One region of the Streptomyces sp. NPDC058470 genome, then DNA from elsewhere that is predicted to be linked to it. Evidence: riboswitches for the same ligand, from Rfam matches in the RefSeq annotation. Region 1 holds a riboswitch; each other region holds the start of a gene.
What was found. A riboswitch is a leader RNA that binds a small molecule or an ion and turns the genes downstream of it on or off. The one in region 1 is predicted to bind cyclic di-AMP.
Positions count from the first base shown of each region.

Region 2: linked by a shared signal. The riboswitch ahead of ACFWP7_RS08425 (C40 family peptidase) and the one ahead of ACFWP7_RS01460 (LysM peptidoglycan-binding domain-containing protein) in region 1 are both predicted to bind cyclic di-AMP.
Region 3: linked by a shared signal. The riboswitch ahead of ACFWP7_RS11245 (NlpC/P60 family protein) and the one ahead of ACFWP7_RS01460 (LysM peptidoglycan-binding domain-containing protein) in region 1 are both predicted to bind cyclic di-AMP.

Region 1 is NZ_JBHXMF010000002.1:17,497-20,763, forward strand. It holds gene ACFWP7_RS01455 (CocE/NonD family hydrolase) at 1-1,432, shown strand, start outside; cyclic di-AMP (ydaO/yuaA leader) riboswitch at 1,758-1,911, shown strand; gene ACFWP7_RS01460 (LysM peptidoglycan-binding domain-containing protein) at 1,915-2,673, shown strand; gene ACFWP7_RS01465 (HAD family hydrolase) at 2,875-3,267, opposite strand, start outside.
Region 2 is NZ_JBHXMF010000008.1:109,349-112,615, reverse strand. It holds gene ACFWP7_RS08435 (ATP-dependent Clp protease proteolytic subunit) at 1-231, shown strand, start outside; gene ACFWP7_RS08430 (hypothetical protein) at 239-547, shown strand; cyclic di-AMP (ydaO/yuaA leader) riboswitch at 1,145-1,309, shown strand; gene ACFWP7_RS08425 (C40 family peptidase) at 1,313-1,786, shown strand; gene ACFWP7_RS08420 (DUF6328 family protein) at 1,877-2,398, shown strand; gene ACFWP7_RS08415 (ATP-binding protein) at 2,429-2,890, opposite strand; gene ACFWP7_RS08410 (helix-turn-helix domain-containing protein) at 3,103-3,267, shown strand, end outside.
Region 3 is NZ_JBHXMF010000012.1:36,363-39,629, forward strand. It holds gene ACFWP7_RS11240 (tellurite resistance/C4-dicarboxylate transporter family protein) at 1-526, opposite strand, end outside; gene ACFWP7_RS11245 (NlpC/P60 family protein) at 672-1,820, opposite strand; cyclic di-AMP (ydaO/yuaA leader) riboswitch at 1,828-1,999, opposite strand; gene pcrA (DNA helicase PcrA) at 2,478-3,267, shown strand, end outside.

The DNA.
Region 1 (3,267 bases):
CGAGGTGATGTGGCACGACCTGTGGGTGAAACGCCTGGCGGCGGTGGAGCCGTACCTCCACACCTGGCTGTCCCACCAGACCCGGAACGCGTACTGGAAGCACGCCAGCGTCTGCGAGGACTACGGCGCCATCCAAGCCGCCGTCCTCGCGGTGGGCGGCTGGCACGACCCGTACCGCGACACGGTGTTGCGGCTGGTCGAGAACCTGCCACCGGATCGCGTACGAGGTCTCATCGGCCCCTGGTCGCACCAGTACCCCGACAGAGGCCTGCCGCCGGGCCCCGCGATCGGCTTCCTCCAGGAGACCCTGCGCTGGTGGGACCACTGGCTGCGCGACGGGGACACCGGCATCATGTCGGAACCGCTCCTGCGCTCCTACGTCATGGACTCGCACCGTCCGGCAACGGTGTACGACACCTTGCCGGGCCGCTGGGTGGGCGACGGGGCCTGGCCGTCCCCCTCCGTGACACCCATCTCGTACGGCCTCCGGGGCGCACCGGTGCTGGTCCGCTCCCCGCAGCACACGGGGGTCGACGCGGGCCGCTTCTTCCCCTTCGGGAACGACGCGGATCTGCCGCCGGACCAGCGGGAGGAGGACGGTCGGTCGGCGTGCTTCGAGTTCGAAGTCCCGGAGGAGACATGGGTGTTGGGCCGTCCGAAGGTGCGGTTGCGGCTGACGTCGGAGGCTGAGCGCGGCCAAGTGATCGCCCGGCTCTGCGACATGGCCCCCGACGGCTCCTCCACCCTCGTCACCCGAGGCGTACTGAACCTGTCGGCGCGCCATGGCCGTGACCGGGCGGTTCCCTGGAATCCGGGCTCCACGGAGGACGTGGTCTTCGAGCTGAACGGCATCGGTTACTCGTTCCCGCCCGGTCACCGGATCCGCCTCGCGGTCTCCTCCGCGTACTGGCCCTGGATCTGGCCCCAGCCGGGCTCGGAGGCGGGCTTCACCCTGGACCCTGCGGGCAGCGCGCTCGAACTCCCCGTACGGGCAAGGCAGTCGGCGTTCCCGATCGCCTTCGAGGAGCCGGAGGAGTCCGAACCCCTGGGAGTGGTCGTACCGGCGACCCTGGACGAACCCCGCCCCGAACGCCTCGTCGTGCGCGATGTGGCCAAGGGCGAGTGGCGCCTCGAAGTCGACCCCCGTTACGGCGGCACCCGCGTCTATCCCGACGGCCTCGAATTCACGGAGGACGCGCTGGAGACGTACACGATCAACGAGTCGGATCCGCTGTCGGCCCGCACGCGCTCGACGTGGTCGATCCGTCTGCACCGCCCGGAGTTGGCCTGGGACGCGAGGGTCGAGACCCGCTCCGAAATCACCTGCGACGGCGATGACTTCATCACCTCGAACGAGGTGATCTGCCGGGACGGGGACGAGGTGGTTTTCCACCGGACGTGGGAGAAGAGGATCCCGCGGACGGCGGGGTAGGGCGGTGGTCGGCAGCCCTCACAGGTTGCCCGTATTGCACCTTGATTGCCTGCGGTGCCGCTTTGTTCATGCTTGGTCGCGTGAAATGGGTCACGTCCGGACAAGATCGACGTCTCGGCCCGCCTCGGAATGCCTCGCAATTGCCCATTCGCGAAAGGTAAGTTGAGTTTCATATTCCGGACACAATCGGGCGATTCACCCTGTTCTATGTGCAGGCGAAAGCGATCTACGACGTCAAATCGGGCCTTGTTCCAGACATGTGCTCTCGCATACGTTCACGTCGATCCAGGCGGAACGCCGAATCCTGCCGCCGCCCGGAACCCCACCCATCCACACGCTCACGGCAGGAGCGGGGGACCCAGGTAAGCCGCCGTTCCGGACACCGGAACGGCTAGGGGTGAAGCCGCACCCACCCATGCGGCCGGGCAGCTCCCGCCCGAACCCGACAGCTCACCTCGCAGGCGCCGGAGAGGAATTTCGTCATGCCCGCACGAGGCAAGCACCGCCGCCCCAGGACCAGCCACCTCACCCGCGGCATGGTCGCCGCCGGAACGGGCGGAGCCGCCCTCGCACTCCCCCTGGTGAGCGCGACCGGCGCGCACGCCGCCACCGCGACCAGCGTCCCGGCTCAGGCAACCGCCGCGACGAAGGCCGCTCCGGCCGCCGTCCCCGACGTCAAGCTCGTCACGTACAAGGTCGTCTCGGGCGACACCCTGTCCAAGATCGCGCGGGAGCACACCAAGGACGCCGGCTGGCAGGCGCTCTACAAGGCCAACGCCGCGGTCATCGGCTCCGACCCGGCGCTGCTTCGCCCGGGCACCACTCTGACCGTGGGCACGACGAAAACCACCCAGACGTCCACGAAGTCCGCGCAGTCGACCGCTTCGACCACCAAGTCCGCGGCGGCTCCCGCGACCTACAGCAACGATCTCGACGGCTGGATCAAGGAATCCCTGGCCGTCATGGCCCAGTCCGGGATTCCGGGCACCTACGACGGCATCTACCGCAACATCATCCGCGAGTCCGCGGGCAACCCCGCCGCCATCAACAACTGGGACTCCAACGCCGCCGCAGGCACCCCCTCCAAGGGCCTTCTCCAGGTCATCGACCCGACCTTCGCCGCCTACCACGTGGCCGGCACGTCGATGGACCCCTACGACCCGGTCGCGAACATCACGGCGGCCTGCAACTACGCCGCGGCGAAGTACGGCTCGATCGACAACGTCAACGGGGCCTACTGACGGGGCAGTTCGGACCTATGACTGTGGGTGGGGTCTGCCCCGGGCAAGCGGGCACCCAGGGCAGACACACCGCCGACCGGGCAGCCGTACCGACAGCCGCCCGCCAACCGGGCAGGCGCATCGACAACCGGGCACAGGCACCCGCCAAGAGCAGACGCACCGACAACCGGGCCGGACATCCGAGCCGGACACCCAGGGCCGCTACCCGAAGAGCCGCTCCAACACCACCGCGATCCCGTCCTCCTCGTTCGACAGCGTCACCTCGTCCGCCATCGCCTTCAGTTCCGGGTGGGCATTGGCCATGGCCACGCCCCGCGCGGCCCAGTCGAACATCGGGATGTCGTTGGGCATGTCGCCGAAAGCGATGGTGGCGGAGGAGGTGAGGCCGAGGTGACGGGCGGCGAGGGCCAGGCCCGTCGCCTTGGTCACGCCGCATGGCTGGAGTTCGACCGTCCCCGGCCCCGACATGGTGACGGTCGCCAGCGAACCGGCCACCGCACGCGCCGTCATCGCCAACTCGTCGTCGGACAAGGAGGGGTGACGGAGCAACACCTTGCTGATCGGTTCCGCCCACAGGTCGTCTCGCCGCTGCAC
Region 2 (3,267 bases), on a different contig from region 1:
CCGATCCAGGGGCAGGCTTCTGATCTGGCCATCCGGGCCGAGGAGTTGACGCGTACTCGGAGGATGCTGGAGGAGATGCTCGTGCGGCACACAGGTCAGAGTCCGGAGCGAGTCGCCGCGGACATCGAACGGGACAAGATCCTGGACGCGCCGGCGGCGCTGGCGTACGGACTGATCGACGGGGTCATCCCGAGCCGCAAGGCTCCTCTGCCCACACCCGGCGCGAGGTGAGCGGCCGATGGTCCCACCCGAACTACCCCCGCTGCCCGCGCTGACGCGCGCGGAAGCCGAGTTGATAGACCGTTACCTGGACGTGGTCGACCTGCTCGGCCGCATCAACCCGGCCCGCCCCGGTGACACCTACCGAGGCCTGAGGGCCGCTCAGGCGCTGGTGGCCAAGGCGACGGCGCTGCGGGACGCCCTCACGCTGATGCATCAGCGGGGCGAGAGCGAGGTGCACGCCCCGACCCTGGCACAGGCGCTGCGCGTCCTGGACGGCGAGCGGCGGGCGGCCCGCGTCGCCCTGCCGCCCGTTGTCGAGAATTGACGCAGCCGCGCAGGTCGGTTGACGCATCCGCCCCCAGGCCGCGGCACACGCCGGTCCCTTGACGCACCCACCCCGGGGTCGCCACACACGCCGGTCCCCTGACGCACCCACCCCCGGGGCCACCGCACACACCGGTCCGTTGACGCACCCACCCCCGGGGCCGCCACACACGCCGGCCCGTTGACGCACCCACGCCCCCGGGGCCGCCACACACGCCGGCCCGTTGACGCACCCACGCCCCCGGGCCGCCGTACACGCCCCTCCGCGAGGCGTCCGGCCCGGGCTTCAAACGGCCCGAATGGTGTACCCCCGGTTGGCGTAGACGCGGGTCATTCCTACGGCGCGGAGAAGTTGCGCAACGCGCGTAGCGTCGATGCGTATCTGAGCCCTCCGTTGCTGGTACGGGCGTCGTCGGACCTCTGGACACTCGCTCGAACGGCCGCGTGTCCACCCGAACGGGTGAGTGGTGAGTAAGCCCACAAATCACCGATTCCGCTCGGATTTTCCGACATCGATGCGTGAAGATCCCTTCCGACGACAAGCCCCCGCCGCACCGGCGGGGCGGTCCGGGCGGACGCCGAGTCCTGCCGCCGCCCGGATGACCGGTCGACAGATGTGCATCGGCAGGAGTGGAGGACCCAGCACGACGGGCCGCCGGAGAGATCCGGGCGGTCCTTGGGGTGAAGCCGCACCACGCGGCCGGGCTACTTCGCCAGCCCGAATCCGACAGGTCATCCTTCACAGGCGGTTGACGAAGGGTTGCGCATGACTGCGCTCAATCGTGTCCCGTCGCTGTGGACGAGGGCCGGGACGGCCTCGGCTCTCACCATCGCCGCCGTGGGCGGCAGCCTCGTGGTCCCGGGCGTCGCATCCGACGCCGAGGCGGCCACCCTGGCGACGAAGGCACTTCACGTCGCGGCTTCCAAGAAGGGCTCCCCGTACAAGTACGGGGCCGCTGGGCCGCGCCGCTTCGACTGCTCCGGGCTCACGCTCTACTCGTACAAGAAGGCGGGCAAGAAGCTGCCTCGTACGGCCGCGGCGCAGTACAACAAGACGCACCATGTCTCCGCCTCGAAACGCAAGGCCGGAGACCTGGTGTTCTTCCACTCGGGCCGGAGCGTGTACCACGTCGGCATCTATGCCGGGAAGGGAAAGATCTGGCACTCCCCGAAGTCGGGGGAGGTCGTGAAGCTCCAGAAGATCTGGACGAAGAGCGTCTGGTACGGGCGGGTCAGCTGACCCGTCCGTGGGGGGTGGCGGCGCACGCCGCCACCCCCTACGGGACGTGAAACAGGGCTTGAAACGGGACGGACCGGTTACTCGTCCACCATGGTGGAACAACGCCCCCGCACGGAGCGCGACGAGAAGCCGCTGGAGCGCGCCGACCGCAATTTCGCCGAGCTCCTCCAGGAACTGCGGGTCACCCAGACCGGCGTGCAGATCCTCTTCGCCTTCCTGCTGACGTTGGCCTTCACCCAGCGCTTCCCGTCGCTCGACACGACACAGCGGGCCATCTACGTCACGACGCTGCTGCTCGCGTTCCTGGCCGCCGCCCTCTTCACGGCGCCCGCCGCCCTGCACCGGGCGCTGTTCCAGCAGAACGCCAAACCCGCCATCGTGCGGGTCGCCTCCTCGCTGACCCACGTCGGCCTGTACGTGTTGATGCTGGCGTTCACCGGATCGGTGCTTCTCGTCGTCGACGTGACGTTGGGGCGCGGCGCCGGGATCGCCGCGGGCGCGGGAACTCTGGCTGTCTGTCTGATGCTGTGGGGCGTCCTGCCCCGGCTGGTGCGGCGCTACGTCACGTCCGCCACCGAGGGCCGAGGAGAAGGATCGGACCCCGCAGAGTGAGCACAGTGCCACTGCCCGTCTCCACGGCCCTCAGGACTCCTGTGGCCCCCCGGCTGTCACCACCGGCTCGGCCGGCGCCGTCCAGGGCAGTTCGATGGAGATGGTCTTGCCGCCTTCACGGGTGGGCCGGACGGTAAGCCTGCCGCCGCACTCCGCGGTCAGCCAGCGGATGATCACCATGCCGCGCCCGTTGTCCTGCTGGACGGCGGCGGGCAGTCGCTTGGGGAATCGCGGGTGGCTGTCGGTGACGCCGAGGCGCAGGTGTTCGTCCCGGTCGAGGCGGACGTCCACTCTGAAGGTGGGTGATTGCCCGAAAGTGTGCTGAACGGCGTTGGTGGCCAGTTCGGACACGATCAGGCGTACGGTGTCGGCGACTTCGGAGTCACTCGGCAGGCCCCATTCCGCCAGCACTTCGGCGACGAATTTCCGGGCCGCGGAGACCGAGGCTGGATCGCTCGGCAGAGTGACGGATGCTTCCTGGTGGTCTGCCATGGCGCGGTCGTCCCTTTCCCACGGGACCGGGGTCCGACACGGAGCGGATGGTTCGAGTACGGTCCCGGACTGGTGCTTCGCGCCAGACTGCCATTACCAGGCCTGTCACGGGTGCGATCCACCGAGATATGCATATATCTGTCGCTCGAAGCGGTGAACTCTGCGACGGAGGACCGTATTTGGGCGGCCCGGAAGGAGTAAGGAGTACGGCCATGCAGAACGGTCCCGCAGTACGCCGCCGCAAGCTCGGTGCCGAGCTGCGCTCGCTGCGCGTCGGCGCGGGTCTCACCAGCGGCGAGGCGGCCCGCCTCCTGGGCTGGCACCAGTCGAAGGTGAGCCGGATCGAGACCGGCACCAGCGGCGTCAAACCCCCCGAC
Region 3 (3,267 bases), on a different contig from region 1:
CCACTCCGTAGAGCACGATCCCGAGCCAGAACAGCACCAGCGCGGCATGCGCGAGCCAGTTCGCGCCCATGGCCGCGGCGAGCGTGGCGCCCAGCACGGAGAGCCCCTGCGTGGCCACGCACACGAGGAACACCTCGCCCGGCATACGACGACTCCAGTGCCGTACGACGACGAGGAGCAGCGCCGGCCACAGCACGGCCGACAGCGCCAGCAGGGCCTCGGCGACCTCCTGCCACCCCAGCGCGGACAGCCGCATGCCGAGGACCGTCGTCGCCGCGACGGCGGTGAGCGCGGGGGGCGTGCTCGCCTCCGTCGCCCAGCGCGACCGGTCCCGTACCAGCCGTACGACGAAGTCCGCGGCGAGCGCGAGCCAGGCGACGGACGCCAGGGCCAGTGCGGCACGGGACAGCGTCTCGTAGCCGGTCAGATGCAACCCGAGCGAGATGGTGCCGGTCGCCATGACGGCGGCGCCGGCGGCCGGCGGCCACTCGGCCCACCAGGTGCGGGGCTGGGAGATGGCTGGCATGGGCCCGATGCTAAGGATCTTCGGGTGGGTTGCCCGCGGGGCACGCGCGCGGGGGAGAGGAAAACGCGGGGCACGCACGCGTGGAACACGAAAACGTGCTCCACGCGCGTGCGTGCCCTGCGGAAGGTGTCGCGCGGGCGATGGATTACGCGGGCCGTACCACGCTGTGGATGGCCGACTCGCCGTCGTAGAAGATCGACTCCTCGCGGACGTACGCGCCCGGCTTCGGGGCGTGGATCATCATGCCGTTGCCCATGTAGAGGCCGACGTGGCTGACGTCGCCGTAGAAGAAGACCAGGTCGCCGGGCTGGGCTTCGGAGAGGGAGACGGTCGTGCCGGCGGTCACCTGGTCGTAGGTGACGCGCGGGAGGGTGACGTCGGCGGCCCTCCAGGCGGCCTGGGTGAGGCCCGAGCAGTCATACGAGCCGGGGCCGGTGGCGCCCCAGACGTACGGCTTGCCGACCTGGCCGCGGGCGTACGAGAGGGCCTTGGCGGCCTTCGTCGCGTACGCGGCGTCGGCGGTGGTGGCCGAGCCGGAGGAGGTGCCGGTCGTCGCGCTCGACGACGACTCCTGGGCCGCCTGTGCCGCGGCGGCTGCCTGCTGCTGCGCCAGCTCCGCCGCCTCGCGCTCGGCCGCCCTGCGCTGTTCCTCCTCGATCGCGGCGAGCCGCGCCTTCTCCTCGACGGTCAGCTGCGAGAGCAGCTCGCGCGCCTTGGCGAGCTTCTGCTGGACATCGGTCTTGGACGCCTGCAGGGCGTTCTGCGAGGTGGTCAGCGTCTCCAGGCTCTGGGAGGCCTCCGTACGCGTCTCGGTGGCGGCGGCCTGCTCCGTGACGTAGTCGTCGACAGCCGCCTTCCGGCGTTCGGTCAGACGGCTCATCAGCTGGGTCTGGTCGAAGTAGTCCTGCGGATTGTCCGCCAGCAGGAGAGAGCCGGCGTCGGGGGTCGCGGCCCCGGTGCGGTACTGCGTCGCGGCGACCGAGCCCAGCTCCTCACGCGCGGTGTTGAGCTTCTCCGTGCGCTGGGCGACGTCGTCGAGGAGGGTGTCGACCTTCTTGCGCTGCTTGGTGGTCTTCTCCTTGGCCGCGTTGTACTTGTCGGTGGCCGATTCGGCCTGCCGGTAGAGGTCGTCGACCTTCTTCTCGACCTCTTCGAGGCTCGGCTCGGACTCTTCGGAGGGCGCGGCGTTCGCCGTCTGGGAGAGCAGGGCCACCGAAGTGAGGGCCGCCGTGGCGAGAACGGGGGCCGTGCCCGCCACGCGCGAACCCGGGAACCATTTGCGTTGCGACGCCAAGGGAGGCGACTCCTTCCATCATCCGCCTACCGGGTTAGCTGTCGGGTTCGGGCGGGTGGTTCGGAAGGGTTGCCCTACGGTCTCTGCCCGACAAGGCAGTTGGACCGATTCACCCCAAGTTCGGTGGGTCCCCGGTTCCGGCTGCCACGAGGGCGCACCGAATTCGGCGGAGGCCACCGCGGCCCGGCGACGTTCGCCGGTGGGGGTCGGGCGGCCTGATCAGCACGCTAGCCAACTCGTGCGGCTTCTGTGAAGGTTGATGTTCGAAATGCCCGATACATTTTCGTGACCATAGTCATGAGGTTCGTCACCCCTCGTCAATTCGGCGGGGTATCGGGTGAGTTGCGCGGAGGGCGATGTCCTCGCTCTCTTTCGGGCGGTCGCGGCGGGGTGCTGCCCCGGCGGGCGTCGCCGTGAACTCGTACGGCTGGAATGTGCACGGGCGGGAAGGTGTACGGGCTGGAATTCGTACGACGGGAGGGCGTACGGCGGGGAAGGCGTGCGTTTGGGCCTGGCTGGTCGCAGGCTGTGACGGTGCGGTTCCGGAGGGCCGTCGGGCCTGGAGGGCCCCTCGGCCGCTGAGTACCGTCACGAGTTCCGGTCGAGTTTTCGGGGTGGCGGCGGGGTGTCAGTGGGGCCGCCTAGACTCGGAGAGCGATGAGCAGCCTCTTTGATGACAGCTTCCTGGCGGACCTCAAGCCCTCGGCGGCGCATGAGGAAGAGCCCCCGCCGCCCGAGGACGGGACGGCCGAGCCGCTTCCGGACGACCTGTTCGGCGGCCGCTTCGACGTGCCGCCGAGCCGCGACGCGTACTACCGCGACGGCGCCCCGCGCCCCGTCGTGGACGCGGCCGCGCTCCTGGACGGGCTGAACGAGAACCAGCGGGCGGCCGTGGCGCACTCCGGCTCCCCTCTGCTCATCGTGGCCGGTGCGGGCTCCGGCAAGACCCGCGTGCTCACGCACCGGATCGCCTATCTGCTGGGCGAGCGCCAGGTCCACCCCGGCCAGATCCTCGCGATCACCTTCACCAACAAGGCCGCGGGCGAGATGAAGGAGCGCGTCGAGCACCTCGTCGGCCCGCGCGCCAACGCCATGTGGGTGATGACCTTCCACAGCGCGTGCGTGCGGATCCTGCGCCGCGAGAGCAAGAGGCTCGGTTTCACCTCGTCGTTCTCGATCTACGACGCCGCCGACAGCAAGCGGCTCATGGCCCTGGTCTGCCGTGACCTGGACCTCGATCCGAAGCGTTTCCCGCCGAAGTCCTTCAGCGCCAAGATCTCGAACCTGAAGAACGAGCTGATCGACGAGGAGGACTTCGCCGCCCAGGCCACCGACGGTTTCGAGAAGACCCTCGCCCAGGCCTACGCGATGTACCAGTCGCGGCTGCGTGAGGCCAACGCGCTCGACTTCGACGACCTGATCATGACGACGGTCAACCTGCTGCGCG